Regions from separate parts of the Streptomyces sp. NPDC033180 genome, predicted to be linked through region 2. Evidence: riboswitches for the same ligand, from Rfam matches in the RefSeq annotation. Region 2 holds a riboswitch; each other region holds the start of a gene.
What was found. Region 2 has a riboswitch for cyclic di-AMP ahead of ACZ5WE_RS07460 (LysM peptidoglycan-binding domain-containing protein). Riboswitches for the same ligand answer to the same signal wherever they lie in the genome.
Positions count from the first base shown of each region.

Region 1: linked by a shared signal. The riboswitch ahead of ACZ5WE_RS28215 (M23 family metallopeptidase) and the one ahead of ACZ5WE_RS07460 (LysM peptidoglycan-binding domain-containing protein) in region 2 are both predicted to bind cyclic di-AMP.
Region 3: linked by a shared signal. The riboswitch ahead of ACZ5WE_RS23750 (C40 family peptidase) and the one ahead of ACZ5WE_RS07460 (LysM peptidoglycan-binding domain-containing protein) in region 2 are both predicted to bind cyclic di-AMP.
Region 4: linked by a shared signal. The riboswitch ahead of ACZ5WE_RS10780 (M23 family metallopeptidase) and the one ahead of ACZ5WE_RS07460 (LysM peptidoglycan-binding domain-containing protein) in region 2 are both predicted to bind cyclic di-AMP.

Region 1 is NZ_JBVIPU010000012.1:152,357-159,402, forward strand. Features, by position in the region: gene ACZ5WE_RS28200 (bifunctional acetate--CoA ligase family protein/GNAT family N-acetyltransferase) at 1-846, opposite strand, end outside; gene ACZ5WE_RS28205 (HPr family phosphocarrier protein) at 1,057-1,338, shown strand; gene ACZ5WE_RS28210 (GntR family transcriptional regulator) at 1,506-2,192, opposite strand; gene ACZ5WE_RS28215 (M23 family metallopeptidase) at 2,416-3,219, opposite strand; cyclic di-AMP (ydaO/yuaA leader) riboswitch at 3,232-3,395, opposite strand; gene ACZ5WE_RS28220 (M16 family metallopeptidase) at 3,616-5,001, opposite strand; gene ACZ5WE_RS28225 (M16 family metallopeptidase) at 4,998-6,350, opposite strand; gene ACZ5WE_RS28230 (DNA gyrase/topoisomerase IV subunit A) at 6,587-7,046, shown strand, end outside.
Region 2 is NZ_JBVIPU010000002.1:174,165-181,210, reverse strand. Features, by position in the region: gene ACZ5WE_RS07480 (ABC transporter substrate-binding protein) at 1-766, shown strand, start outside; gene ACZ5WE_RS07475 (carbohydrate ABC transporter permease) at 763-1,716, shown strand; gene ACZ5WE_RS07470 (carbohydrate ABC transporter permease) at 1,713-2,564, shown strand; partial or broken gene ACZ5WE_RS07465 (DoxX family protein) at 2,703-3,005, shown strand; gene ACZ5WE_RS07460 (LysM peptidoglycan-binding domain-containing protein) at 3,074-3,799, opposite strand; cyclic di-AMP (ydaO/yuaA leader) riboswitch at 3,802-3,958, opposite strand; gene ACZ5WE_RS07455 (hypothetical protein) at 4,852-5,085, opposite strand; gene ACZ5WE_RS07450 (hypothetical protein) at 5,396-6,070, shown strand; gene ACZ5WE_RS07445 (helix-turn-helix transcriptional regulator) at 6,153-7,046, opposite strand, start outside.
Region 3 is NZ_JBVIPU010000009.1:57,322-64,367, reverse strand. Features, by position in the region: gene ACZ5WE_RS23775 (helix-turn-helix domain-containing protein) at 6-866, opposite strand; gene ACZ5WE_RS23770 (ATP-binding protein) at 1,137-1,604, shown strand; gene ACZ5WE_RS23765 (LysR family transcriptional regulator) at 1,593-2,504, opposite strand; gene ACZ5WE_RS23760 (LysE family translocator) at 2,634-3,263, shown strand; gene ACZ5WE_RS23755 (DUF6328 family protein) at 3,241-3,813, opposite strand; gene ACZ5WE_RS23750 (C40 family peptidase) at 3,954-4,427, opposite strand; cyclic di-AMP (ydaO/yuaA leader) riboswitch at 4,431-4,603, opposite strand; gene ACZ5WE_RS23745 (hypothetical protein) at 4,959-5,267, opposite strand; gene ACZ5WE_RS23740 (ATP-dependent Clp protease proteolytic subunit) at 5,275-5,910, opposite strand; gene ACZ5WE_RS23735 (amidase) at 6,062-7,046, shown strand, end outside.
Region 4 is NZ_JBVIPU010000003.1:18,935-25,980, reverse strand. Features, by position in the region: gene ACZ5WE_RS10795 (alginate lyase family protein) at 299-1,510, shown strand; tRNA gene ACZ5WE_RS10790 (tRNA-Met) at 1,614-1,687, shown strand; gene ACZ5WE_RS10785 (PP2C family protein-serine/threonine phosphatase) at 1,814-2,989, shown strand; cyclic di-AMP (ydaO/yuaA leader) riboswitch at 3,211-3,357, shown strand; gene ACZ5WE_RS10780 (M23 family metallopeptidase) at 3,369-4,457, shown strand; gene ACZ5WE_RS10775 (aldo/keto reductase) at 4,620-5,564, shown strand; gene ACZ5WE_RS10770 (PrsW family intramembrane metalloprotease) at 5,561-6,925, opposite strand; gene trmB (tRNA (guanosine(46)-N7)-methyltransferase TrmB) at 6,990-7,046, opposite strand, start outside.

The sequences.
Region 1 (7,046 bases), on a different contig from region 2:
GGCGGGCACGGTGACGACGGCGAGCTCGACGGTCTCCTCGATGTCCCGCACGGAGCGGTGGGCAGGCACCCCGTCGACCTCGGTCTCCTCCTCGAACGCGCTGTTCACCGCGTACAGCCGCCCCGTGAAGCCCGCCTCCCGCAGATTCCGGAGCACGCTGCGCCCCACGCCGCCCTGCGTGCGCCCGACACCGATCACGGCGACCGACTTCGGCGTGAGCAGCCGCTGCACCGACCGCGCCTCGGCCCGCTGCTCACGGGCGCGCTGCACGGCGAGCGAGCGGTCGGTGGGCTCCAGATCGAATTCGAGACGTACGACGCCGTCCTCGAAGCTGCGCTTCTGCTGGTACCCCGCATCCGTGAACACCTTGATCATCTTGGTGTTGGCGGGCAGCACCTCGGCGGCGAAGCGGCGGATGTCGCGCTCCCTGGCGACAGCGGCAATGTGTTCGAGCAGGGTGGAGGCGACCCCCCTGCCCTGGTGGGCGTCCTGCACGAGGAAGGCGACCTCGGCCTCGTCGGCGGGCGCGCTCGCGGACATGCCGCGGGAGTCGATGCGGTCGAAGCGCACGGTGGCGATGAACTCGCCGCCCACGGTGGCCGCAAGACCCACCCGGTCCACCTGGTCGTGATGGGTGAAGCGGTGCACGTCCTTGGCGGACAGGCGGGGGTAGGGCGCGAAGAAGCGGTAGTACTTCGACTCGTCCGAGACCTGCTCGTAGAAGCTGACCAGGCGGTCCGCGTCCTCGGCCGTGATCGGCCTGATCCGGGCGGTGCCTCCGTCACGCAGGACGACATCGGCTTCCCAGTGGGAGGGGTATGCGTGCCGGTCCGACGGGGTCTGCATGGGCCCAGGGTACGGGTCGCGGGGGCGCCTTGGCCGGGGCAGGCTAGGAGACGTCGAAGGCGGGACGTGGGCCCCGTGGCGCCAGGACGTACGGTCGACGGGGCACGGACCATCGGTCGGCACGGCACGGACCAACGGCCGGCGGAGCACTCGTGACGGCATGAGACACTGGTCTAGACAACTGTGAGACATCTGGAAGGGCAGCAACACATGGCTGAGCGCCGCGTCAACGTCGGCTGGGCCGAGGGCCTTCACGCCCGACCCGCCTCCATCTTCGTCCGCGCGGCCACCGCCGCCGGCGTCCCCGTGACGATCGCCAAGGCTGACGGCAACCCCGTGAACGCCGCCTCCATGCTCGCGGTGCTCGGTCTGGGCGCGCAGGGCGGCGAGGAGATCACCCTCGCCTCCGACGCCGAGGGCGCGGACGCCGCTCTCGACCGTCTGGCGAAGCTGGTCGCGGACGGTCTCGAGGAGCTCCCCGAGACCGTCTAGTAAAGACTGGTACTCATACGCTGAAGGGCCCGCCCGAAATAGGGGCGGGCCCTTCAGTGTTTTTTCTGCTGCTATCCCCTGCCCTGTTTCCCCCACACCGCGCACTGAATTCGGGCAGCAGAAACAACGCCCCACCGAATAGCACTTCTTTGTATACGGCGCCTCTGTTAAAGACGCAGGCCCGTCGTGTTTACGGCATGTTGCGAACCCCTCACACCGGAGAGATTGCGCACGTAGCGCAGCCGGTGCGCGGAGGCCGTCCGCTCCGAGTGCTGCGCGGTGAGCGCACGGGCCCGTTCCGCGTCCCGGCGAGCGACCGCGTCGGCGATCGCGGCGTGCTCGGCCCAGGCCTCCGCGGGGGCGGCCGACGTCTCGACCACGTACATCCAGGCGATCTTGTGCCGGAGCTGGGTGAGCAGTGCCGTGAGGCCCGGGCTGCCGGACGCCTGGGCGAGCGTCTCGTGGAACCAGCCGCCCAGGGAGCGCAGATCCTCGCTCCGACCGCGCCTGGATCGCTCCTGGCCGAGCCTGACGAGGCCGCGCAGGACCTTCAGGTGCGCCTCCGTGCGGCGCTGTGCGGCGCGGGCCGCACCCAGCGGCTCCAGGAGCGCGCGGACCTCCAGGAGGTCGGCCGCCTCCTGTTCGGTGGGTTCCGCGACGCACGCGCCCGCGTGCCGGCGCGTGACGACGAAGCCCTCGGCCTCCAGGGTGCGCAGGGCCTCGCGCACGGGGACGCGGGAGACTCCGTAGCGGCGCGCGAGCAGTTCCTCGGTGAGCCGGCCGCCCCGTTCGTAGACACCGGAGACGATGTCGTCCCGGATGGCCGTGCATACCGAGTGCGCGGGAATGCGCATGACTGACCTCCGCCTTAATCCCCGCGAAACGCGGTCGATCGACGCCTGTTCGCCTGTCCGGGGACTCTATTGCAGAGCGGCCGAATTTCCGACGGTCGGCCGAAATCCAGGGATACTTTTGGCCAAAGGAGATACGGGAACGGCGAAAGCCCCGGCTCTCGACGAGCCGGGGCTTTCGGTGAATCAGGTGCGCCGCGTGCGACCGCGTGAGTTCGGGCCGGGATCAGACGTTGACGCCGTGCGAGCGGAGGTAGGCGACCGGGTCGATGTCCGTGCCGTAGTCCGCGCCGGTGCGGGCCTCGAAGTGGAGGTGCGGGCCGCTGGAGTTGCCGGTGGAGCCGGAGAGGCCTATCTGCTGGCCCGGAGTGACCGCCTGGCCGACCGTGACACCGAGGGACGACATGTGGCCGTACTGGGTGTACGTGCCGTCGTTCATCTTGATGACCACGTTGTTGCCGTAGGCGCCGCCCCAGCCGGCCTCGACGACGGTGCCGGAGCCGACCGCGTGCACCGAGGTGCCGGACGCGGCGTGGAAGTCGACACCGGTGTGGCTGCCGGAGGACCACATGGCGCCACCGGTCTGGTAGCCCGTGGAGATGGACGAGCCGGTGATCGGGGAGACGTAGCTGTTGAGGCGCTTGCGCTCGGCCTCGCGAGCGGCACGCTCCTTGGCCTCGCGCTCCTTCTTGGCCTTGGCCTTCGCCTCGGCCTCGGCCTTGCGCTTGGCCTCCTCGGCCTTCTTCTTGGCGGCCTCTTCGGCCTTCTTGGCCGCTGCGGCGTCGTCGGCGGCCTGCTGCTGGGCAGCGGCCTGCGCGTCGACGCTCTGGGCGAGCGAGTCGCCCACGGAGATCGCCTGGGTGAGGCCGGTGTGCTGGGGAGTCACCGCGTCGTCGGCGGCGAGCGCCGGAGCGGCCAGGCCCCCGATGACACCGGTGGTGGTGAGGGCGGCGACGCCCGCCACGTTCGCGGTCGTACGCGTGAGGCGGCTCGGGCGACGGTGCTTCCCGGTGGCACGGGTGAACGCCATGAAGTGGCTGATCCTTTCCTTCCTTCTCGCCTACCGGGTTAGCTGACGGGTTCGGAGCAGGAAGGTCTCCTACGAGTCCCTCACCTCACGGCGAGGTTCCCGATTCACCCCAAGGGGACATGTGGGTCCCCGGCTCCCCTGGCTCGCGCCGTACGGGGACTCGGCGATGACTGTCCGGTGCCGCGGGCGCGGCGTACTGCATGACGAACAGCCGGACCAGACGCTAAGCGGGGCGTCTTTCAAACGACAAACGGATCAGAGCTTTTGTAGCGCACGCCACAGGTCAGACACGTAACCTCCATACTAATTCGGACATATGAGGACCCCAGTAGCGATTTCTCGCCACCGGGGTCCCGATATGTCCTGACTGTCACTCAGTTCGCGCGCACCCCGCACTCACCCCGTGACCACACTCACTTCACCGATGCCGAGCGCCCTGACAGGCTCCTCGATCTGCGCCGCGTCCCCGACGAGCACCGTCACAAGGCGGTCCTGGGGGAAGGCGCTCACCACGGCGGCGGTGGCCTCCACGGTGCCGGTCTCGGCCAACCGGCGGTACAGCTGGGCCTGGAAGTCGTCCGGCAGGTGCTGCTCGACCTGGTCGGCGAGGGTGGCCGCGACGGACGCCGCCATCTCGTACTTGAGCGGGGCGACGCCCACCAGGTTCTGCACGGCGACATCGCGCTCGGCGTCCGTGAGGCCCTCCGCGGCGAGGGTGCGCAGGACCTTCCACAGGTCGTCGAGCGCCGGACCCGTGGACTCGGTGTCCACGGAGCCGCTGATGGCGAGCATCGCGGCGCCGCTGCCGTCCGGGGCGGAACGCAGGACCTGGCCGAACGCCCGTACGCCGTAGGTGTATCCCTTCTCCTCGCGCAGGACGCGGTCCAGGCGCGAGGTGAGGGTGCCGCCCAGGCAGTACGTGCCGAGCACCTGCGCGGGCCAGACGCGGTCGTGCCGGTCCGGCCCCACGCGGCCGATGAGCAACTGCGTCTGGACGGCCCCGGGGCGGTCCACGATGACGACACGCCCGGTGTCGTCCGCGGTCACCGGAGGCACCGGACGCGGCTCGGCGGTACCGCCCGTCCAGGCGCCGATGGTGTCGGCGAGGACGGCGTCCAGGTCGACGCCGGTCAGGTCGCCCACGACCACGGCGGTCGCCGTGGCGGGACGCACGTGCTTCTCGTAGAAGGTGCGCACCGCCGCCGAGTCGATGGCCGTGACCGTCTCCTCGGTGCCCTGGCGGGGGCGCGACATGCGGGAGGTCGCCGGGAAGAGCTGCCGGGACAGCTCCTTGGCGGCGCGGCGTCCCGGGTTCGCCGCCTCGTGCGGGATCTCGTCCAGGCGGTTGCGTACGAGCCGTTCGATCTCGCTGTCCGCGAAGGCGGGGGCGCGCAGGGCGTCGGAGAGCAGGCCGAGCGCCTTCGGGAGGCGCGAGACCGGGACTTCGAGGGAGACACGGACACCGGGGTGGTCGGCGTGCGCGTCCATGGTGGCGCCGCAGCGGTCGAGTTCGGCGGCGAAATCCTCGGCGGAGTGCTTGTCGGTGCCTTCGTTGAAGGCCCTCGCCATGATCGTGGCGACGCCGTCAAGGCCCGCAGGCTCGGCTTCGAGCGGCGCCTCCAGGTGGACCTCCACGGCGACGACCTGCTGGCCGGGGCGGTGGCAACGCAGCACGGTGAGGCCGTTGTCCAGGGTGGCTCGCTCGGGCGCGGGGAAGGCCCACGGCCGTGCGGCGCCCGCCTGGGGCTGCGGGTGGAACTGCATCGTTGCGGCCTCGCTCACTTCGCCGCCTCCTCTTCGTCCTCGTCGTTGGCTTCGTCGGCCTCAGGGGCGATGGGCTCGTACACGAGCACCGCGCGGTTGTCGGGGCGCAGGCGGGCCGCCGCGACCGCCTTGACCTCTTCGGCGGTGACGTCCAGGACGCGCTTGACGGCGGTGAGGGCGAGCTGCGGGTCACCGAACAGGACGGCGTACCGGCACAGTTCGTCCGCGCGTCCCGCCACCGTGGAGAGCCGGTCGAGCCACTCGCGCTCCAGCTGCGCCTGGGCGCGCTCCATCTCCTCGTCGGTGGGGCCCTCTTCCGCGAAGCGGGCGAGCTCCTCGTCGACGGCGGCCTCGATGACGGGGACCTCGACGTCGCCGGACGTCTTCACGTCGAGCCAGCCGAGCGAGGGGGCTCCGGCGAGGCGCAGCAGGCCGAACCCGGCCGCCACGGCGGTGCGGTCGCGGCGCACGAGGCGGTTGTAGAGGCGGGACGACTCGCCGCTGCCGAGGACCGTGAGCGCCAGGTCGGCCGCGTCGCACGCGCGCGTGCCGTCCTCCGGGAGGCGGTAGGCCGCCATCAGGGCGCGGGCCGGGACCTCTTCCTCGATGACCTCGCGCAGCTCCTTGCCGATGATGTCGGGCAGCGAGCCGTCGCGCGGCGGCTGCTTGCCGTCGTGCGAGGGGATGGAACCGAAGTACTTCTCGACCCAGGCGAGGGTCTGCTCCGGGTCGATGTCGCCGACGACCGACAGGACGGCGTTGTTGGGCGCGTAGTACGTACGGAAGAAGTGCCGCGCGTCCTCCAGCGTCGCCGCGTCCAGGTCGGCCATGGAGCCGATCGGGGTGTGGTGGTAGGGGTGGCCCTCGGGGTACGAGAGGGCGGTCAGTTTCTCGAACGCCGTGCCGTACGGAACGTTGTCGTAGCGCTGGCGGCGCTCGTTCTTGACGACGTCCCGCTGGTTCTCCATGGATTCGTCGTCGAGCGCGGAGAGCAGCGAGCCCATGCGGTCGGCTTCCAGCCACAGGGCCAGCTCGAGCTGGTGTGTGGGCATGGTCTCGAAGTAGTTGGTGCGCTCGAAGCTCGTGGTGCCGTTGAGCGAGCCGCCCGCACCCTGTACCAGCTCGAAGTGGCCGTTGCCCTGCACCTGCTTCGAGCCCTGGAACATGAGGTGCTCGAAGAGGTGCGCGAGGCCCGTACGCCCCTTGACCTCGTGGCGCGAGCCGACGTCGTACCAGAGGCAGACCGCGGCGACCGGGGTCAGGTGGTCCTCGGAGAGCACCACGCGCAGGCCGTTGGCCAGCCGGTGCTCGGTCGCTGTCAGGCCGCCGGAGCCGGCCTCGGCTGTGGCCGTGTGACCCATGGGCATGTACGTCCCTTCGATCGCTGAAAACTGGAAATTCTGCCAGTCCCGCCACTGTATGCAAGCGTGCTGACAACCGGCGAAGTTCCCGCTCCGCACTCGGCGTAGTCAGGGTCGAAGTCCGGGTCGTGGTCGGCGTTGTCAGTGGGACAGTCCACAATGGTCGGCGTCAGATCCCGTTGATGGTCGGCGTCAGATCCTGTTGATGCCCTGGCAGACACCGTGAAGGAGCCGCAGCAGCGATGGCCCGCCGCAGCACGAAGACCCCGCAGCCCGACGAGTCGTTCGAGGAGAAGATCCTCGACATCGACGTCGTCGACGAAATGCAGGGCTCCTTCCTCGAGTACGCGTATTCGGTCATCTACTCGCGCGCCCTGCCGGACGCCCGCGACGGCATGAAGCCGGTGCACCGCCGGATCGTGTACCAGATGAACGAGATGGGCCTGCGCCCCGACCGCGGCTATGTGAAGTGCGCCCGCGTCGTCGGTGAGGTCATGGGTAAGTTGCACCCGCACGGCGACGCGTCGATCTACGACGCCCTGGTGCGCATGGCGCAGCCCTTCTCCATGCGCCTGCCCCTGGTGGACGGCCACGGCAACTTCGGCTCGCTCGGCAACGACGACCCGCCGGCCGCCATGCGGTACACCGAGTGCAAGATGGCCGACGCGACGTCCCTGATGACGGAGTCGATCGACGAGAACA
Region 2 (7,046 bases):
GTCGCTGGACGAACTCGTGGACGCCGCGAAGAAGCTCACGTCGAAGAAGACGAAGGGTCTGTTCCTGGGCAACGACGGAGGCGCCGGCGTCCTGGGCGGCACGCCCCTGAACGCGGCCGGCCTCGAACTCGTCACCGCCGACGGCAAGGTCGGCTTCGACGACCCGGCCGCCGCCCGTGCCCTCGGCAAGATCCACCGGCTGTACGCCGACAAGTCGCTGCTCCTGGGTGCGCCCGCCGACTGGTCCGACCCGTCGGCCTTCGTCCAGGGTTTGACCGCCATGCAGTGGTCGGGTCTGTGGGCGCTGCCCACCGTGCAGAAGGAACTCGGCGACGACTTCGGCGTCCTGCCGTTCCCGAAGGACGGAGCTGCGGGCAAGCCCTCGGTGCCGGTCGGCGCGTACGCCGCCGCGCTCAGCACGCGCAGCAAGCACCAGAAGGCCGGCATGGACTTCCTCAAGTGGCTGTGGATCGACAGCACCGACCGCCAAGAGGACTTCGCCCTCTCCTACGGATTCCACATCCCGGCCCGCATGTCACTGGCGAAGAAGACCGAGAAGCTCAGCAAGGGCGCGGCGGCCGACGCCGTCCGCTACAGCACGGACTACGGCCATGCCGAGCCCCTCCTGTGGACCCCGGCCAGCAGAAGCGCCTACCAGGACGCCCTGAGCCGCATCATCAAGGACGGCGCGAGCCCCGACGGCGAGCTCAAGAAGGTCGTGCGCAAGGTGTCCGACGAGCTCGGCCGGGTGAAGAAGAAGTCGTGACCACAGCAGACCCTCGCGAGCAAAAGGCAACAGCGCGAAGGAAGTTGTGGGGTCACCAGAACCGCACCCTGTGGTTCTGGGTGTTCGTCGGGCCCTTCCTGCTCGGCCTGGGCGTCTTCACGTACATCCCGCTCGGCTGGAGCGTCTACCTCAGCTTCTTCGACGCACACAACACCGTCACCCCGAACGACTTCGTCGGCCTCGGCAACTACACCGAGATGCTGCAGAACGAGGCGTTCACCGACAGCCTGTGGACCTTCCTGGTCTTCTCGCTCTTCATCGTGCCCACGACCTACGCGCTCTCGCTCGCCCTCGCCCTCATGGTCCACCGCCAACGCCGCGCCCAGGCCTTCTTCCGCTCGGTCTTCTTCCTGCCCGCGGCCTGCTCCTACGTCGTGGCCGCGCTCATCTGGAAGATGTCGATCTTCAACGGAGTGCGGTTCGGGCTCGCCAACACCGTCCTCGGCTGGTTCGGCGGCGACCAGATCGCCTGGCTCTCGACCACCGACCCGCCCTGGTACTGGGCCGTCATCGTCACCGTGCGGCTCTGGCTCCAGGCGGGCTTCTACATGGTGCTCTTCCTCGCCGGACTCCAGCGCATCAGCCCGACCCTCTACGAGGCGGCGGCGGTGGACGGGGCGCGGCCCGGCTGGCAGGTCTTCAGGCACATCACGTTCCCGCAGTTGCGCGCCACGTCCGTGGCGGTCGTGCTGCTGCTCGTCATCAACGCCTTCCAGGCATTCGACGAGTTCTACAACCTGCTCTCGGACTCCCGCGGCTACCCGCCCTACGCCAGACCCCCACTCGTCTACCTCTACTACACGGCACTGGGCCAGGGACAGAACCTCGGCCTCGGCAGCGCGGGCGCCGTACTGCTCGCCCTGATCATCGCGGTGGTGACGGTGGGTCAGGCGAAGTGGTTCGGGCTCGGCAGGAAGGAGGCGGAATGAGAGACCACTCGAGGGACGACGCGAGGGTCAGGGCGGGCCGCGCGCTGCGGCTCTCGCTGCTGATCGCGCTCGCGCTCCTGTTCCTGATCCCCTTCTACCTCCTCGTACGCAACGGCCTGTCGTCCGAGAGTGACATCACCTCGCCCGAGTGGACATTCTTCCCTTCCTCGCTGCGGTGGGGGAACATCAAGGAACTCTTCGACGACACGTCGGTGCCGTTCGCCCGCTCTCTGCTCAACTCCTCGCTGATCGCGGTCGCGACGACGGTCGGCACGCTGCTGCTGGCCTCGCTGGCCGGCTACGGCCTGGCCCGCATCCCGTACCGCCACGCGAACAAGGTGTTCTACGCGATTCTCGGCACGTTGATGGTCCCGGCCTCCGTCACCTTCGTGCCGACGTTCGTCCTGGTGTCGTCGCTCGGCTGGGTGTCGACGCTGCGCGGGCTGATCGTCCCGACTCTGTTCTCCGCCTTCGCGTGCTTCATCTTCCGGCAGTACTTCCTCGGATTCCCACGGGAGTTGGAGGACGCGGCGCGCGTTGACGGGCTCGGATACTGGCGCACGTACTGGCGGGTGGTGGTGCCCAACTCCCGGCCGGTCTTCGCCGCGGTGGGCACGATCGTCTTCATCGGCGCGTGGAACTCGTTCCTGTGGCCGCTGGTCATCGGCCAGGACCGCAACGCGTGGACGGTGCAGGTGGCGTTGTCGTCGTTCACCACATCCCAGGTGATCAGACTGCACGAACTCTTCGTCGCGGCCGCTGTGTCGATCGTGCCGCTGCTCGTGGTGTTCCTGTTCTTCCAGCGGTGGATCGTGGCGGGGGTGGAGCGGTCGGGCATCGACGACTGACCTGGCCGGGCAGAGGGCGAACTCGTACTACCCAGGGAGTAGGACAGCCGCCATCAGCCGTACGACGCGCGGCGGGGACGCCTCGGGTGAAGGTGAGGACGGCAGAGCGGTTCTCACCTTCGTCCGACCGGCCTGCACATGGAGACGGCCCATGCATTTCCGGGCGCATGGCCCGTCTGGTACGCGGGCGTCAACGAACTCGTGGGCGGCACGCTGGTGATGCTCGGCCTCGGCACACGTACGGCGGCCCTGCTCTGTTCCGCGGAGATGGCGTACGCGTACTTCGACACCCATGCGTCCCAGGGGCTGATTCCCCTGGACAACGGCGGAGAGGTCGCCGCGTTCCACTGCTGGGCGTTCTTGCTGCTCGTCTTCACCGGGCCGGGCGCCCTGTCCCTGGACCGGCTGATGCCTCGTCAGCGCGCCCGCCGGAATCCGTAGCGGTGCGTGGCCGCAGGCAGGCCTGAGCCCCGGACACCTGGCGGGCCGGGGCTCAGAGGGGATGCGGCCTAGTACGGGCCGTTGACGTTGTCCATCGAGCCGTACCGGTCGGCCGCGTAGTTGCAGGCGGCGGTGATGTTGGCGACCGGGTCGAAGCTGTCCAGCGAGGTGCCGGGCACGTGGTAGGCGTCGAACGTGGGGCCGATGACCTGCAGGAGACCCTTGGAGGGGGTTCCGGCGACGGCGTTGGAGTCCCAGTTGTTGATAGCCAGCGGGTTGCCGGAGGACTCGCGCATGATGTTGCGGTGGATGCCCTCGTAGGAGCCGGGGATGCCGCGCTGGGCCATGATGTCGAGCGACTCCTTGATCCAGCCGTCGAGGTCGTTGGTGTACGACTTCTTCGCCGGGGCGGAGGCGGGCTTGGCGGCGGGCGCGTCCTTGCGCTCGGAGCGGTCCGCGCGCTCGGCCGGAGCCTTCTCGCCGAGGGTGAGCTCGAGACCGGGGTGGATCAGTGCAGGGTCGCCACCGAGGGCGTCGCGGTTGTCCTGGTACAGCTTCTTCCAGCCGCCGCTCAGCGAGTGCTCTCGGACGATCTTGGAGAGGGTGTCGCCCGCGGCGACGACGTAGGTCTTCGGGGCGGCGGCGGGCTTGGCGGCCGGAGCGGCCTGCGCGGCGCCGGCGGCGGTCGCGCCGAGCACCGGGAGCACGAGCACGGCCCCGCCTGTGCCCGCGGCGGCGATGCCCCGGCTGAGGGAGCTGGACTTGGGACGGCGGTGCTTACCCTTTGCAGGCATGACGAATTCCTCTCCGTCGCCTACGAGGTGAGCTGTCGGGTTCGGACGGGAGATGTCCGGTCGCACTGCGCATGCGTCTTCACCCCGAGCCGTTCCGGAATCCGGAACGGCGGCTTACCTGGGTCCCCCGCTCCTGCCGGGCGTAAGTGATTGATGGGAAGGGTTTCCGGACAGCGGCAGGATTCGGCGTTCCATCCGGATTGAGGGTGACGTTAAGCGAGAAAGACCGGACGGAACAAGAGCTGAATTCGAATAGGGAATGCGCGAGGACCGTCCCAGGTGACCGGAACCCCTCACCCTCTTTGATCGAAAAGCCCCAACTTTGTTTGCGCAGAACGGAAATGCGCTCAGTGACTGCCCTGGGGTCCCGAACTGGCGGTGTGACCCATTCCACTGTTTGGGGGCCGGACTTGAAGGCGCTTCGACGGCGTATCGGATTACGCCATTTCGTGTGAGTGTCCCGCAATAAGGGCGGGGCTTTATATGCGCCACTAATCGCTTGAAACAGGATGTTTTGCGGGCAAGCCGGACATGGCTGCGAGCTGTCACGACGCTAAATGTCGCTGTCGCCGCTGGGTAGTTCGTTGTGGCCCTCAGTCCAGTTGTTGACCCATCCGCACACCCCGCATGCGTAGCGGCCATTGACGCCTGACACCTCCGTGCCGCACCGGCGGCAGTCCGTCGTCGTTATCTCCTGAGATTCCAGGAACGCCATGGCCAACGTCTGGGGCCGATCGGATGTCATGGCATCGACCCTATCCCTGTGGCTGACGCCGTCCCGGCGAGGGGGGGGCGGGAGCGCGCCGGACCGCAGGCGGATGGGAATGCACCAACAATTCCCCCATGAGCCAAGCAAATGACCTGAGCGGTTACAGCAACTCATATGTGTGGGGGAGGGGGTGAGAGGAAATCGGGGCGGCTCCAACCAATTGCGGGCCGTCTTTTGACCGAACTGATAGTGCACACTGGGTAGTTACCTGGGTGTGGTGTCGGTGTTCACGCGGACGTTCGCCCGGGTGTGCGTCGGCAGGCGTGATCCATTCGGCGTGGGCTCAGGCGCCGGGCGTTCGGGGCGAGCGGAGTTGAGCGCGCAGGGCGGGCAGCCGGGCGCAGTCTTCGGACGTGGCCAGGCCTTCGCCCAGGGCCAGGAGCGACAGGAGCTGCACCGGCCGGCCGACTGCGGCCGCGGCCTCCAGTTTGTGGTGGCCGTCCAGGAGGAAGTGCGTCAGGCCCCAGTGAGGGACCGGCACGCCGAGCCTGCGCGCCCCGCCGGAATGGATCATCACGGACCGACCGTAGCGGACCGACCGAAGGGACGCTGCGCCGACCGGGTGATCTGTGCATCCCGGCACGGATCAGGGGCAGATGCGCAGCGACCCCTTGCTTCGTACCCCGAGCGGGGCAGGGGGTCATTCCAGGACGGCGTTCAACACCTTGGCGGACACGCGGCGTCGGTGGGCGCAGCACAGGGGGAAGCCGACGGCGCGCAAGGCGACAAGGCATGCTCCGATGCGCCCGACGCGCTCGCTGGACCCGGTCATCGTCTCTCAGGAGGGTGGGCGAAGTAGCCGTAGCTTCCCCTGCGAAGGAGAGCCCGTGATCCACATCAGCGAAACGCTCGTCCTGCAGACCGTGGAGGACTTCCTGACACCCGAGGAGTTGTCCCAGCTCCGCAAGATCATGGACGACGAGCAGCACACCACCGGCTGGACGCCCCGCTTCCAGGCCGAAGTCGTCCTCGTCCCCCCAGCAGCCCAGGAGCTCCTGCGGCACGCCACCGAACGCGCCCTGCCCGCCATCCAACGGGCCATGCCGTCCATCCAGGCCTGCGCCGACTGGGGATACACCGAACTGACCTCCGGCGGCCGAGTCCCCACGCACCTGGACGGCATCCCCGCCCTCGGCACTATCCCGCACCGGATCGGCCGTATCGGAGTCGTGCTCGAAGAGGCGGACGCCGGCGGAGAGTTCTACGTCGAGACCACCTCCCACGACGGCGTCTGGACCGGAGCGGTGGCCGGCGAGGCAGACGGCTTCCAGCCGGGCACAGCACTTACCCACAAGCTGCCGCACTCACCGGGCCCGGACGTCCACCAGCACGACAGCGAGCCGGAGTGGCTGCGCGACGCGGCACGCAGCCGCTGGATCACCGACGCCGGCCCCGGCGTAGCCGTCGCCTATGGCGCCCAGGTCATCCATGGCGTCCTGCCCGTAGGTGCAGGCCGCCTGCGCAAATTCGTCACCGACCTTCTCGACGCACCCGCGACCTGACCGGAGGTGAGCCGGCACGTGGCAGTGGGCGGCTGCTGAGTCGGGCTCGACGCGGCTCGGCGTCGACCCGTCGGGGGGTGGGTCAGTCTCGGGACGCGTCTGCGTAGCGGGTGGCGATCGCCGCGGCCCGGTGGCGCAGTGAGGCGCGCAACGACTGCGGGGACAGAGCTTCCGCGTCCGTGCTGAGCTGCCACAGCGCCCACTCGGCGTGTCGTAGATCTTGGAAGGTCACCTCCAGTCGCAGCCGGCCGTCCGTGTCGGGTTCTTCCGCGCGGACGGCCAGCGCGGTGTCGAGCAACTCCTCCCGCCGCGTCGGGTCGACCCGTACGAGCGCCGTGATGTGGTTGCCCCCGGAGAGGAACTGCGTGGAGCGGTCCCGCCAGATCCGGTCCAGATCGACTCGCTTGGGTCGCTGGGCCGGTTCGGGGAGTTCCTCGGCGGCCAGCACCCGCGAGAGCCGGTAGGTGCGGTCCTCGCCGGATCTCGTGGCCAGCAAGTAGCTCCGGTCGCGCGCGGTGACCAGGCCGATCGGGTCGACCGTGCGCCACCGCGGTGGCTGGCCCGTGGCCGCGTAGTGGATGCGCAGCTTGCGTCCGGCGAGCACCGCGCGCCGGACCTCGATCATGGTGGTGTCGGGTACTTCCTCTGTGGTCAACCGGCGTGAGAGCAGGTCGGTGTCCGGGTCGACGAGGAATCGCTTGGCCGCGTCGCTCGCGGTGGCCCGGTGGCTTTCGGGCAGCGCGTCGACCACCTTCCGCATGGCCGAGGCGAGTGCCGAGCCGAGGCCGAACGTCTGCTCGCCACGCCCTGACCCGGCGGTCAGCAGGGCAAGGGCCTCCTCGTGGTTCAGACCGGTGAGCTCGGTTCGGAACCCGGGCGACAAGGCGAAACCGCCGTGCCGGCCGCGTTCGGCGTAGACCGGGACACCGGCCGCGGACAGCGCCTCGATGTCGCGCAGGACAGTGCGGGTGGATAC
Region 3 (7,046 bases), on a different contig from region 2:
CCCCCTTACGCGCCGTCACGTATCCCGGCGATGTGTTCCGTTGATTCCTCGGGTGAAAGCGCCTTTCCCTGAAGGGAGTTGAAGGCCTCCGTGTATGCCTGGAGGTCTTCTTTCCGTTCGAGGTAGAGGCTACTCGTCAAGTGGTCGAGAACAACCACATCCAGATCAGCAATGTTCGGAAATGAGAAGATAACGAAAGACCCGATGAGTCCCACATGCTCTCCGGCGGCGAATGGCAGCACCTGAAGTCGTACATGGGGCAACTGTCCGGCTTCCAGTAACCGCTTCAACTGACCAGCGAGCACCTGGCTGCCGCCCACCGGCCGGTGCAGCACCGCCTCGTCAAGGATCACGCTCAATCGCAGCGGGGGAGCCGTGCGCAGCACGTCCTGACGGGCCAGACGCACCTCCACCAGCGTGTCCACCTGCTCGTCCGGCAGTCCGTCGAGCGCGGCCCGCGTCACCGCACGCGCGTAGTCCGGCGTCTGCAACAGGCCCGGCACGACGGTGGTCTCCAGGGTGCGCATCCGACAGGCCTGTGACTCCAGACTGATGAAGTCGCGGTAGGCGGGCGGCAGCAGCTCGCGATAGGCGTGCCACCAGTGGCGGCGACCAACGTCGTCGTCCGAGCCCGCCAATGCCACCAGCAACTGGCGGAGTTGGGGGTCCCGCACCTCGTACGCATCGAGCAGCAGTCCTACGTCGGCCGCCTTGACGCTGCTACGCCCCGTCTCGATCCGGCTGACCTTCGACTGATGCCACCCGACCCGGTCCGCCGCCTGGCCACTGGTGAGCCCGGCGTGCGCGCGCAGCGCGCGCAGTTCGGCGCCGAGTTTCCGACGGCGCACCGCGGGACCGTACCGCATGTCCGTCTCCTTCCCGACGGAGCGTTCCTATTCGGCCTTCCCAGGGCCGCTCAGGGGCGACAGTAGAGGAAGCGCCGACCTCGCGCCCAAATACGGTCTCTCGTAGCAGAGTTCACCGCTTCGAGCGACAGATATATGCACATCCTGGTGGATGGCCACCTGTGAGGGGCCCAAGAGTGGCAGGCTGGCGCGAAGCACCATTCCGGGACTGTCCTCGTTACTTCCGCTACGAGTCGGAGCCGAGCCCGGTGGGAAAGGGACAACGTCGCCATGGCAGACCTTCAGGAAGCATCCGTCACCCTGCCGAGCGATCCTGCCTCGGTCTCCGCGGCCCGGAAATACGTCTTGAGCGTCCTTGCCGAGTGGGGCCTGCCGGGCGAGACCGAAGCGGCCGACACGGTCCGGCTCATCGTCTCCGAACTCGCCACGAACGCCGTCCAGCACACCCGGGGCCAGTCGCCCACCTTCCGGGTGGACATCGAGCTCGACCGGGACGAACAGCTGCGCATCGGCGTCACCGACAGCCACCCGCGCTACCCCAAGCGGCTGCCCGCGGCCGTCCAGCAGGACAACGGCCGCGGCCTGGTGATCATCCGCTGGCTCACCACGGAGTGCGGCGGCAGGCTGTCGGTCACCCCCACAGCGGAGGGCGGCAAGACGGTCTGGATCGCGCTGCCGTGGACCGCGCCGGTCCGCGGTGAGGCAACGGCACCCTCGGCCTCGCCCTCACCCCGCTGAGCGTCCGAAGGCCCCCCGGAGCAGGGCCCGGAAGGTGTCCGCCGCCGGATGCGACTCGTCGGTGCGGTGGACGACGGAGATCGTGCGGCGCAGGCTGCCCGGCTCCAGCGGCCGCATCCCCACCGGCGTCGCAGCCGTCCGCGCCACCATCTCCGGTACGACGGCGACGCCGAGCCCGGCGCTGACCAGCGCGCACACCAGCGCGTAGCCCGGAGTCTCGACCAGGACCGCGGGCGTCGCGCCGGCCCGCGCCAGCGCGGACTCCACGCCCTGCCGGGGCGGATGCGTCGGCGCCATGCTGATGAGCGGCTGCCCGGCGAGTTCGGTCAGGGGCAGCCGTGAGGGGGAGTTCGCGAGTGCGTGCCCAGGCGCGGTCACCAGGACCAGTTCCTCCACCAGGATCGGCTCCGCCGTCACGGACGCGGGCAGCGGCACCGGATCCGCAGGCTCGTACGTATGCGTGAGGGCGAGGTCGACCTCGCCCGCCGCCACGGCCGCGACGCCGAGCGGCGGTTCATAGCCCCGTACCGTCAGATCGATGTCCGGATGTGCGCGGCGGAACGCCGTCAGCGCGGGCGGCACCAGATGGATCCCGGCGGTGGTGAAGGTGCCCACGCGCAGCCTGCCGCCGGAAAGACCCGCGAGACGGGCCAGTTCGTGCCGGGCCTGCTCCATCTCGTCCAGGACCCGGCGGGCCCGCGCGAGCAGCAGCTCACCCGCGCCGGTCAGACGCGCCCCGCGGTGATGCCGGACCAGGAGCGCGGTGCCCGCCTCCCGCTCGAGCTTGGCCAGCTGCTGGGAGAGGGCGGGCACGGTGTAGCCGAGGCGCTCGGCTGCGCGGGTGATCGACCCGGCCTCGGAGACCGCCACCAGTGCGGCGAGCCGCGTCGGGTCGTACATGGTCTCTCCCGGTACAGGAGCCGACGGGCGCTGGAGCGGTCCGTCGTCGTGGGGCTAAAGGCCTGCTTAAGGCAGACCCAGGATATTGCACATACCTGCTGAAGGCAGAAGAACGGCAGGCTGGAAGCCATGGACGCACAACTGGTCGCCTTCACCGGGGTCGCCGCGGGCATGGTCGCCATGCCGGGCGCCGACTTCGCCGTCGTGGTGCGCAACGCCCTCGCCTCCCGCCGTGCCGGGGTCATCTGCGCGGTCGGTGTCGCGGGCGGGCTCCTGGTGCACACGGCGCTCGCGGTGGCCGGGGTCGCGGCGGTCCTCGCGGCGGTTCCCACGCTGTTCCGGGCGTTGCAGGCCGCGGGTGGGGCCTACGTGCTGTACCTCGGCTACCGCGCGCTGCGGTCGGCGGCGCGTCCGCTCGAGAGCTTCGGTGCGCGGGACGGCGCGGAGCAGGCGGCGGCCGGGGGCAGCCTGCGGCAGGGCTTCTTCACCAACGCCCTCAACCCCAAGGCGCCCATCACCTTCCTCAGCGTGCTGCCCCAGTTCGTGCCCGCGGGCAGCCCCGCGATGCCGAGGACCCTGCTGCTCGCGTCCATCATCGTGGCCCTCGCCCTGGTGTGGTTCCCGGTCGTCGCCCTCCTGGTCGACCGGCTCGGGCGGTGGCTGCGCAGGCCGCGCACGGCCCGTGCCATCGAGGGCGGCACGGGCGTCGCGCTCAGCGTGCTCGGCCTGGTGCTCCTCACCGAGGCCCTGCTGGCCTGACGCCGCGCGACGTGTCCGATTCCGTGCCCTCGTCGCCCCCACTCCCGTCCTCGCCCTTGTCCGCCGCGCCGCGCACCAGGAGGGGGAGCAGGCCCCACAGGCCGGCGCACACCACCAGCGTGCCCGCGCTCGCGATGATCCCTCCGGTCCTGCCCACCGCCACGTCGACGACCAGCAGCACGGCGCCGGAGACCGCGAACACCAGGACCCCCAGACCGACGCCGGCGAGGCGGGACGACACCCGCACGATCAGCGGCTTGGCGCGCTGCCCGAACAGCGACCTGTGCACGGCGGCCGGAGCGGTGAACAACGCCGCGGCGAGGACGGCGAGCAGCAGCGTGGTCACGTAGGTGGCGCGCTGCACCGTGTCGAGCGAGGGGAAGCGCTCGGTGAAAGCGAGCGTCAGCAGGAACGCGAAGAGGATCTGCACCCCGGCCTGCGTGACCCGCAGTTCCTGGAGGATCTCCGCGAAGTTGCGATCGGCGCGTTCGAAGCGCGTCTCGTTGCGTGGCGGCTCGCCTGCGGTGGAGGGACTGTTGTTTTCGGCCATGGCGCACGAGTATCCGCGTCGAGGTGCCCCACGCCTGGCGGGCACGCCGAGCGGAGGGCCGGGCGAGCGGTGGCGGGCGGCCGTGCGGCCGCCGCCACCGCCCCCGGACGGGCCGGTGACCGGCGGTCAGTGACGGGCCATCAGCGCACCCGGCCGTAGGAGACGCTCTTCGTCCAGATCTTCTCGAGCCGCACCACGGTGTTCGACTTGGGAGCGTGCCAGATCCGGCCCTTGCCGGCGTAAATGCCGACGTGGTAGACGTTCCGGCCGGAGTGGAAGAAGACCAGGTCACCGCGGGTGCGGTTGGACGCGGAGACATGGCGGGTCTTGTTGTACTGCTGTCCGGCGGTGCGCGGCAGTTTCTTGCCCGCGCGCTTGAACGAGTACTGGGTCAGGCCCGAGCAGTCGAACCGGTTCGGCCCCGTCGCTCCGTAGCCGTACGGGGAGCCTTTCTTGGAGGCGGCGATCTTGAGCGCCTTCGTCCCGTGAGTCGCCGCCTCTGCCTCCGACGTGAGCCCTGGGGCCACGAGCGTGCCGCCTACGACGGCGAGCGTGAGGGCCGATACGGAACCGGCCCTGGTGAGCAGCGACGGAACATGATTCAGCGCGGTCATGCGCAACCCTTCGTCAACCGCCTGTGAAGGATGACCTGTCGGATTCGGGCTGACAAAGTTGCCCGGCCGCGATGTGCGGCTTCACCCCAAGGGCCTGCGTCCGGACTTTCCGGACCGACCCGTCATGCCTGGGTCCTCCACTCCTGCCAATGCACCGATGTCGACCGGTCATCCGGGCGGCGGCAGGACTCGGCGTCCGCCCGGACCGCCCCGCCGCTGCGGCGGGGGCTTGTCGTCGAAAGGGATCTTGACCCGTCAAGGGCGCGAATTCCGAGCCGAAACGGCGTTTTGTGAGGCTCCTCACGGCTGAACCGTTCGGGTGGACAAGGTCGGATTCGGGGTCCGGGAACGGCACCCGACGATCGTTCGACCAGCACCGGAACAAGTAATTCCGGCCCCCGCGTACACATCTGACGCAACTGCAGACGGCCCGAATAACGACGATTGTCTACGCCGAACGAGGTAGCCCGTTTGGTTCGTTTGAGATCGGCCCGGGACGCATCGGACTCCGGGCCGCTGGATGACGGGTGCTCAGGACGCTGTCGGAGGCGGAACGGTGACCCGCCCGGCCCGCCGCTCCCCGTCGAGGACCCGCAGAGCCCGTGCCAACGTCGCTGCGTGCACGGCGCTCTCTCCCCGCTGGTGCATGAGCGTCAGCGCGTCCCGCAGGGCGGTCGCGCTGCCGACCAGGGCCTGGGCGGCGCGCAGCCCGCCGTAGGTGTCCGAGGCGCGGGCGGGGTTGATCCGGCCCACCAGGTCGATCACTTCGAGGTACCGGTCGATCAACTCGCCCTCGGCGCGGGTGAGCGCGGGCAGCGGAGGAAGTTCGGGTGGCAGCATCGGCGCTTCACCCCGCGCCCGGGGTGCGGAGGGACGACTTGCGGCTCGCGATGATCCGGTCCACCAGGCCGTAGTCAACTGCCTCGGTCGCGCTGAGGATCTTGTCCCGTTCGATGTCGGCCGAGACGCGTTCCGCGCTCTGGCCCGTGTGTTGGACGAGCAGCCTCTCCAGTTGCGCGCGGGTGCGCAGGAGTTCGTCGGCTTGGATCGCCAGGTCGGAGGTCTGGCCGTGGACCGGCTCGGCGAGCGAGGGCTGGTGGATCAGCACCCGGGCGCCGGGCAGCGCGAACCGCTTGCCGGGCGTCCCCGCGGCCAGCAGGACGGCGGCCGACGACGCTGCCTGCCCCAGGCACGTCGTCTCCACGTCGCAGGAGACGAACCGGATCGTGTCGTAGATCGCGGTCATCGCGCTGAACGAGCCGCCGGGGGAGTTGATGTAGAGCGCGATGTCGCGGTCGGGCGCCAGATATTCGAGGTGCATGAACTGTGCCATCACGTCGTTGGCCGACGTGTCGTCGATCGGCGTCCCCAGGAAGACGATGCGCTCCTCGAGGAGCTTCGAGTACGGGTCGAGGGTCCGCTGCCCCGTGCTGGTGCGCTCGGTGAACTCGGGCAGGACATAGCGGGCGAACGGTCGGTTCATGGCACGTCTCTCCTCTGCCGGGGTCGGCTGCTCCCCAAGGCTCCTGTAAAAAATGTACAGGACGTACGTAACGTTCGGGTGAGATGGCGCGACGACGTGGGCATGCTCCGCATCGTCGTGATCTCCCATCCCGAGCCGAAGGTGTCGTCCAATGAGCCCCGAAGCCCAGCTCGTCCACCTCACCGCCCGTGAACTCGCCGCCGGAATCCGCACCCGGGAGCTGTCGGCCCGCGAGGTCGTCCAGGCGCACCTGGAGCGGATCGAGCAGGTCAACGGTTCCGTGAACGCGGTGGTGACCCTGGTGGCGGAGCGCGCCCTCGACGAGGCGCGCACCGCCGACGAGGCCGCCGCGCGCGGCGAGCCGCTCGGCCCGCTGCACGGGTTGCCCGTCGCCCACAAGGACACCCACGACACCCGCGGCGTCCGGACCACCTATGGGACGCCGCTCCTCGCCGGCAACGTCCCGGACAGGGACGAGTTGATCGTCGAACGCATCCGCGCCGCCGGGGCGATCACCATCGGTAAGACCAACGTGCCCGAGTTCGCCGCCGGTTCGCACACCGTCAACCCGCTCTTCGGGGCCACCCGCAATCCGTACGACCCTCAGCGGTCGGCGGGCGGCAGCAGCGGGGGAGCGGCGGCGGCGCTCGCGTGCGGCATGCATCCTCTGGCCGACGGCAGCGACATGGGCGGTTCGCTGCGCAACCCGGCGTCGTTCTGCAACGTGGTGGGCCTGCGCCCCTCGCCGGGCCGGGTGCCGAGCTGGCCGGACACCGCGCCCTGGTCGACGATGACCGTGCAGGGGCCGATGGCCCGCACGGTCGCCGACGCGGCCCTGCTGCTGTCCGTCGTCGCCGGGCCCGACCCGCGCTCACCGATCGCCCTCGAGACGCCGGGAAGCGCGTTCGGTGGGTCGCTTGACCGGGACTTGGGAAGGCTGCGGATCGCCTGGTCGCCGGACCTGGGAGGGGCGGTGCCGGTCGACCGTGAGGTCAGGGACGTGCTCGCGCCCGCGGTCACGGCCTTCGCCGACATGGGGTGCGCGGTCGAGGAAGCGTGCCCCGATCTGTCCGGCGCCGACGAGGTGTTCCGCACCTTCCGCGCCTGGCAGTTCCATCTGGCGCTCGGCGGCCTGC
Region 4 (7,046 bases), on a different contig from region 2:
CACCGGCCGGTCTGTCTCAATTCTCCCACCGCAGGCCGCCACTGGACCGGTTCCGTGGGCATCTTCCCGCAGCAGAGTGAGCCTGCGGCGTATGAGACGCCGGGCCCGCCTCGTCTTTCGCTGAGGCCGATCGGCCCGGTGCGTTCAGGACTGTGAATCCATTGGTTGTGGGTTCGAGTCCCACGCGGTCTCCAGAGAAAGCCCAGCTCGGAGAGGTTTCCGGCTGGGCTTTCGGTTTGCGCCCCGGTGAGCCCCGAGCGACGCTGAGCCTGCCAGGTGGCCGATCCGGAGGTACAGCATGGGTTCCGTACGGCGGGCTCTCGCGATGGTGCTCGTGCCGATGCTTCTCGGCGTCACGGCGGCCTGCGGTGGGGCCGGGAGCGGGACAGGCACGGCCACCGAGCGGGCACGCCCCGCCGAATTGGCCTTCGCGCACCCTGGAGTCCTCGTCAGCAAGGCACAGCTGGACCGCGTGCGCGCCCATGTCGCGGCGCGCGAGCAGCCCTGGCTGACGGCGTTCGAGCGGATGCGGGACAGCAGGTACGGCGCCGATGACTACACGGCCAAGCCGTACGCCGTCGTCGAGTGCCCTGCCGGCACCCGCGCGGGCCGGGGCTGCGTCGAAGAGCGCGAGGACGCCATCGCCGCGTACACCCAGGCCCTGCTCTTCAACGTCACCGGCGACCGTGTGCACGCCGAGAAGGCCGTGCAGATCATGGACGCCTGGGCGCGGGTGATCACCCGGCACACGGAGGCCAACGCGGGCCTCCAGACGGCCTGGGCCGCCTCCTCGTGGGCACGCGCCGCCGAAGCCGTGCGCTACACCTACGACGGCTGGACCGACGGCGAGCTGCTGCGCTTCGAGCGGATGCTGCGCAACGCCTATCTGCCCCAAGTGCGCGAGGGCGCGGCCGACTTCAACGGCAACTGGGACCTTCTGATGGCCGACGCGACCATCAGCATGGCGGTCTTCCTCGACGACCACGAGTCCTTCGAGAAGGCGGTGACGCACTTCAGGTCGCGCGTTCCCGCCTACTTCTACCTGGAGTCGGACGGCCCGCTTCCCGTCTCGCCCGAGGGCAGCGCCATCAACACCCCGGAGAAGCTCCGGAAATACTGGTTCGGGCAGAAGACCTTCGCCGACGGGCTCTCCCAGGAGACCTGCCGGAACTTCAAGCACGCCAGTTATTCGCTCGCCGCCACCGCGCACATCGCCGAGACCGCCTGGCATCAGGGCGTCGATCTGTACGGCGAGGTCAAGGAGCGGCTGCGGGCCGCGCTGGAATTCCACTCCAGGTACCAGCTGGGCGCCAAGGCGCCGGACTGGCTGTGCGGCGGGAAGGTGCGGCGTGACATGGGGCCCGACACCGAGGTCGGCCTCAACCACCTGCGGGAGCGGCTGCAGCTGGACCTGCCGGAAACGGAGAGGCTCACGCTCCGGCAGCGGTCCGAGGGGACGGACGACCTGTTCGTGGCCTGGGAGACGCTGACGCACGCGGAGAACGCCTGAGCGGGGGCGGAGGCCTTTCGGGGCTTCGGGGGTCTCCGTTCGCCGGTGGTTCTCAACCGGTTCGCTTTCACTCCCCCTGATGGCGTAGAGTTGCATTCAACGGCGCGGGGTGGAGCAGCTCGGTAGCTCGCTGGGCTCATAACCCAGAGGTCGCAGGTTCAAATCCTGTCCCCGCTACTAAAGACCGAAGGCCCGGATCCAGAAATGGATCCGGGCCTTCGGTGTTTTCCGCCTTCACCGGGCCGGTAACCCGGTCGGCCCACACCGGTCGCCCCGCGCCGCCGCTGCGGGAACCCTGAGTGAGTGGGGCAGCGAGGAGGAAGCGGCGGGGGCGGCGGCAAGGGGCCCGATGTGCGGCACGAGCGGGCGCTCGTGCGGGCTCTCCCCCTGCTGCTCATCGTCGTCGGGATCGTCTACGACGCGTCGACCCCTCCCCGGTTCACCGCCGTGCCCCTCTTCACCGCCGCCCCGCTCGTCGCCGCGCCCTTCTACTCGCTGATCAGCACCGCTCTCATCGGTGTCGGTTCCTGCGCCGCCGTGCTCGCCCTGCATTTCAAGAACGCCACCACCACCGACGTGGAAGCCGTCACCGAACTGATCACGGTGGTGACCGTCGTCGTCCTCGCCGTCCTCATCAACCGCGTCGTACGCCGCAGCGACGAACAGCTCGCCTCCGCCCGCTCCATCGCCGAGGCCGCCCAGCGCGCCGTACTGCCGCAGCCGGACCCCCGGATCGGGGGTCTCGATGTCGCGGCGCGGTACGAGGCCGCGGAGGCCGACGCGTTCATCGGCGGTGACCTGTACGCCGTGCAGGACACTCCGCACGGCGTACGCGTCATCGTCGGCGACGTCCGGGGGAAGGGGATGGGCGCGGTGGCGGCCGTCGCCGTCGTGATCGGGGCGTTCCGGGAGGCCGCTGAGCAGGAGGTCACGCTGGAGGCCGTGGCGCAGCGCCTGGAGCGTGCCCTTGCGCGCGAGGGCACGCGGCGCGACGGGCTCGACGCCTTCGAGGGGTTCACCACCGCTGTCCTCGCGGAGATCCCGCACGGTGACGGTCCGGTGCGTCTGATCAACCGTGGGCACCCGGGGCCGCTGCTCCTGCGCGGCGACGGTCGGCTGTGCGTCCTGTCCGCCACCGAGCCCGCGCTGCCGCTCGGGATGGGTGAACTGGGCGCCTGGCCGGACCGCGCGGACGAGGCGGAGTTCCCGCCGGGGGCGATGCTGCTGCTCTACACCGACGGGCTCTCCGAGGCGCGTGACATCCGGGGCGAGTTCTACAACCCGGCCGCCCGGCTCGGCGGCCGGATCTTCCCAGGGCCCCACGGCCCCGACGCGCTCCTGGCGACGCTCGTCGAGGAAGTGCGGCGGCACACCGGGGGCCGGGGGACCGACGACATGGCGCTGCTCGCGGTGCGGCGGCCGTCGGTGACGGGCGATGCCGGCGTCGGTGCGGCGGCCGATGTCACCGGCCGTGACTGAAAGACCCCACTCCGCATAACAACTGACGTACTGTCAAGGCGATGTGAAGCTCCGGTGTGTGAAGAAGTGGGGTCAACTCGCCCCGTTCCAGACCCCGGTGTCCCGATAAGTACGGGCCAAAGTCGTTAACGATCAGTCGGAACAGCTTGGAATACGACCCCGCTGTCTATTAACGTTCGATAACGCAGCGCGGTCGTCCCAGCCGTCACTCGAGTCGGCTCCGCGCGCACGCGCCTAATCCCGAAAGGGAGCCGGGGAACCACTAATTGGGGTGAATCGGGCATCTGTGCATCCGTGCCAGATGTTCGTAGGAGACCTTCCTGCTCCGAACCCGTCAGCTAACCCGGTAGGCGAGAAGGAAGGAAAGGAGTGCGCCCCAGTGGCGTCCAACCGCCCTGCCCCCCAAGGCGTGTACGTACCGAACGACGACGATTTCGGTGGGTACGACGATGAATCTTCCTGGGAGGAATGGAATCCCACCGAGGAGTCCATCCGTCCCGTCCGCGGCAGGCACCGCGTGCACAAGCGGGGTGGCGGCGGGCTCGCCCGCAGCTCCACGGTTCTGGGCGTAGGCGTCATCGCCGCCGTCGGCGCGGGCGGCATCGCCACCGCGCAGGGCGGCAAGCCCCCGGTGGCCATCGAGATGCCGGACCTGTCGGCCGTCACGGACCAGCTGCCGGAGGCCAAGTCGCTTCCGGGCGTGGGGTCCTTGATATCCGACGACTCGAACGACTCCGCCGCCGCGGACAACGGCGTGACGGTGGCCGCCGCGCCCCTGAGCGCCGCCGGTGTCAGCACCACCGACGCCGAGCAGGGCACCACGGACGCGGGCGAGGCACTGCGCGCCCGCATCATGGAGCAGGCCGAGAACCAGCAGGACCAGGCGGACGACGCGGTCCAGAAGGCGGCCGAAGAAGCGGCCGTCAAGCAGGCCGCCGAACAGGCCGCCGCCAAGCAGTCCGCGGCCGAGAAGAAGATCGCCGCCGAGAAGGCCGCCGCGAAGAAGAAGGCCGAGGCGGAGGCCAAGCGCAAGGCCGAGGCGGAGCGCCTGGCCAAGCTCGCGAAGAGCTACACCCTTCCCGTCGCGTCGTACACGCTCACCGGTACCTTCGGTCAGCCCGGCTCCATGTGGTCCTCCGGCTACCACACGGGCCTGGACTTCGCGGCCCCGACGGGCACGCCCATCAAGGCCATCCACTCCGGCACCATCAAGGAGGCCGGCTGGGCGGGGGCGTACGGCTACCGCACGATCCTCGAACTCGACGACGGCACCGAGCTGTGGTTCTGCCACCAGTCCTCGATGAACGTCAGCGCGGGCCAGAAGGTCACCACCGGCGAGACCATCGGCCGTGTCGGCGCGACCGGCAACGTCACCGGGGCCCACCTCCACCTGGAGGTCCACCCGGGCGGCGACTCCACCGGGGTCGACCCTGCGGCGTGGCTGCGCGGCAAGGGCCAGTCCCTCTGAGGTGACCCAGAACCCCGGCGGTCCTGGCGACAACCCCCCGACGCCAGGGCTGCCGGTTGGGCATGCCCGCTGTCCGCTGCCCGATGGCCGATGTCCGTACGCGGATGGAATCAGCATCCCGCTCTACGGAATGCTGCGGTCCGTAAGGGCGTTGAGCCCCGTATGACTTCTCTCCGCAAGCTTGGTTCGTCCGACCTCGAGGTCTTCCCGCTCGCCCTGGGCGGCAACGTCTTCGGCTGGACGGCCGACGAGGCGCAGTCCTTCTCCGTGCTCGACGCCTACACCGCCGCGGGCGGCAACTTCATCGACACCGCCGACGTCTACTCGGCCTGGGTGCCCGGCAACAAGGGCGGCGAGTCCGAGACGGTCATCGGCAACTGGCTCGCCGCGCGCGGCAACCGCTCCGACGTCGTGCTCGCCACCAAGGTCGGCGCACACGCCGACTTCAGCGGCCTGTCCGCGAACACCATCAAGTCCGGTGTCGAGGAGTCGCTGCGCCGCCTGCGCACCGACTACATCGACCTCTTCTACACGCACTACGACGACCCGACCGTCTCCGTCGAGGAGATCATCGGCGCCCTCGACGAGCTGGTGACATCCGGCAAGGTGCGTGCCATCGCCGCCTCGAACGTCACCCCCGAGCGGCTCCAGGAGTTCCTCGACTTCTCCGACCGCGAGGGCCTCGCGCGCTACTCGGTCCTTCAGCCGCACTACAACCTCGTCTCGCGCGCCACCTACGAGGGCCCGCTGGAGCAGGTCGCCTCGCGCTCCGGCCTGGCCGCCGTCCCGTACTACGCGCTCGCCTCGGGCTTCCTGACCGGCAAGTACCGCCCGGGTGCGCAGGTCGAAAGCGCGCGGGCCGAGGGCGCGGGCAAGCACCTGGACACCGACCGTGGCCTGCGTGTGCTCGCCGCCCTTGACGAGGTCGCCCAGGCACGCGGCGCCGAGCTCGCGACCGTGGCCCTCGCGTGGCTCGCGGCGCAGCCGACGGTGGCGGCGCCGATCGCGTCGGCCCGTACGGTCGAGCAGCTGCCCGCGCTGCTCGCGGTGGGGGAGCTCGAACTGACGGAGGCCGAGGTGTCGGCCCTGACGGCGGCTTCCGCCTAACCGCGGTAGGGGTTGTACGCCGGGTAGGGCATCGCCGGCTGGGCGTAGGGATACCCGTAAGGGTGCTGCTGCGGATAGGGCTGCGGCTGGGGGTGCGGGTACGGCTGCCGGTACCCGTAGGGCGGCGGCATCGGTACGAGCACCGGTGCCGCCGCCTGCGCCGCGTAGGCCAGGGCGGGCCGCGCGGCCTCGCGGCGCTCCCACAGCGCGTGCAGCAACTCCCGCTCCCGTACGACGAAGTCGGCGCCCGCGCGGCCCCGGCGCCCCCGGTGGCGCAGGAGTGCGAGAGACGTCGCGTACGTCTCGTACTGGGCGACCGTGCGCGCCGCGGCCTTGCCCTGGGTGTACGAGGCGTAGTCGCGGGCCAGCGTGCGGGCGCGCATCGTGGAGAGCGCGAACGGCTCGGGCGCGGTGAGCCAGCCCGCGATCGCGTACGCAGGCAGTTCGGCGCGCACGATGCGCAGGCCGCGCTGCCTGATCCAGATCACCAGCCAGGTGAGCAGTCCGAACGCGGGCAGCATGAACGTCGCGTACACGGCGAAGAAGCCGTAGTCCCCGAAGCCGGCCGAGCCGTTCCACAGGGCGTGCAGGCCCATCGCGAGGAGCAGTCCGCCGAGCGGGAGCAGGACGCGCCGCCAGTTCTGCCGGTCGGCGCTGAGGGCGGCGATGCCGAAGCCGATGCCGGTGAGGACGGTGAAGAGCGGGTGGGCGAAGGGGGACATCACGACGCGCACGAAGAAGGTCGCCGCCGTCACGGACGCGAGGCCGGTGCCGCCGTTGAGCTGGTCGGTGCCGAAGGCGCTGCCGAGGTAGAGGATGTTCTCGGTGAAGGCGAAGCCGGTGGCGGTCACCCCGGCGATCACGACGCCGTCGACGATGCCGGTGAACTCGCGTCTGCGGAAGAGGAAGACGAGCAGTACGGCCACGGCTTTCGCGCTCTCCTCGACGATCGGGGCTATGACCGTCGCGCCGAGGTTGTCGGCGCTGGTGGGGTCGGCCGTGGCGGTGGCTATCCAGCGGGTCGCGAAGCTGTTCGCGACGATGGCTATGAGGGCGGCGGCACAAGCTCCCCAGGCGAAGGCGAACAGCAGATTCCGCCAGGGGCCCGGCTGGACCCGCTGCAGCCAGCGGAAGGCGGCCACCAGGAGCGGCACGGGCAGCGTCGCGAGGCCGAGCCCGACCAGGAAGCCCTCGGTGCCGGTCTGTTCCCTGACCAGGGCCAGGATCACCAGGCCCGACAGGGCGAGCAGCGTGACCAGGGCGGCCGCGCGTATCGCCCGCCGCTGCCACCAGCGCGCGTGCCGCAGCCCGGCGGGCCCTGCGGGGGGCATCGGGTGCGGGTGCGGAGAAGGGGTGGCCACCCGTTGACCCTAACGAGGGACGGGGGTGGGCCGCGACGGTGTCTCGGGCCGCGTGGCCGTTGTCTCAGACCTCGTGGCTGGTATCGGGTTCCTTCTGGCCGGATGTCCGGCGGAACAGCAG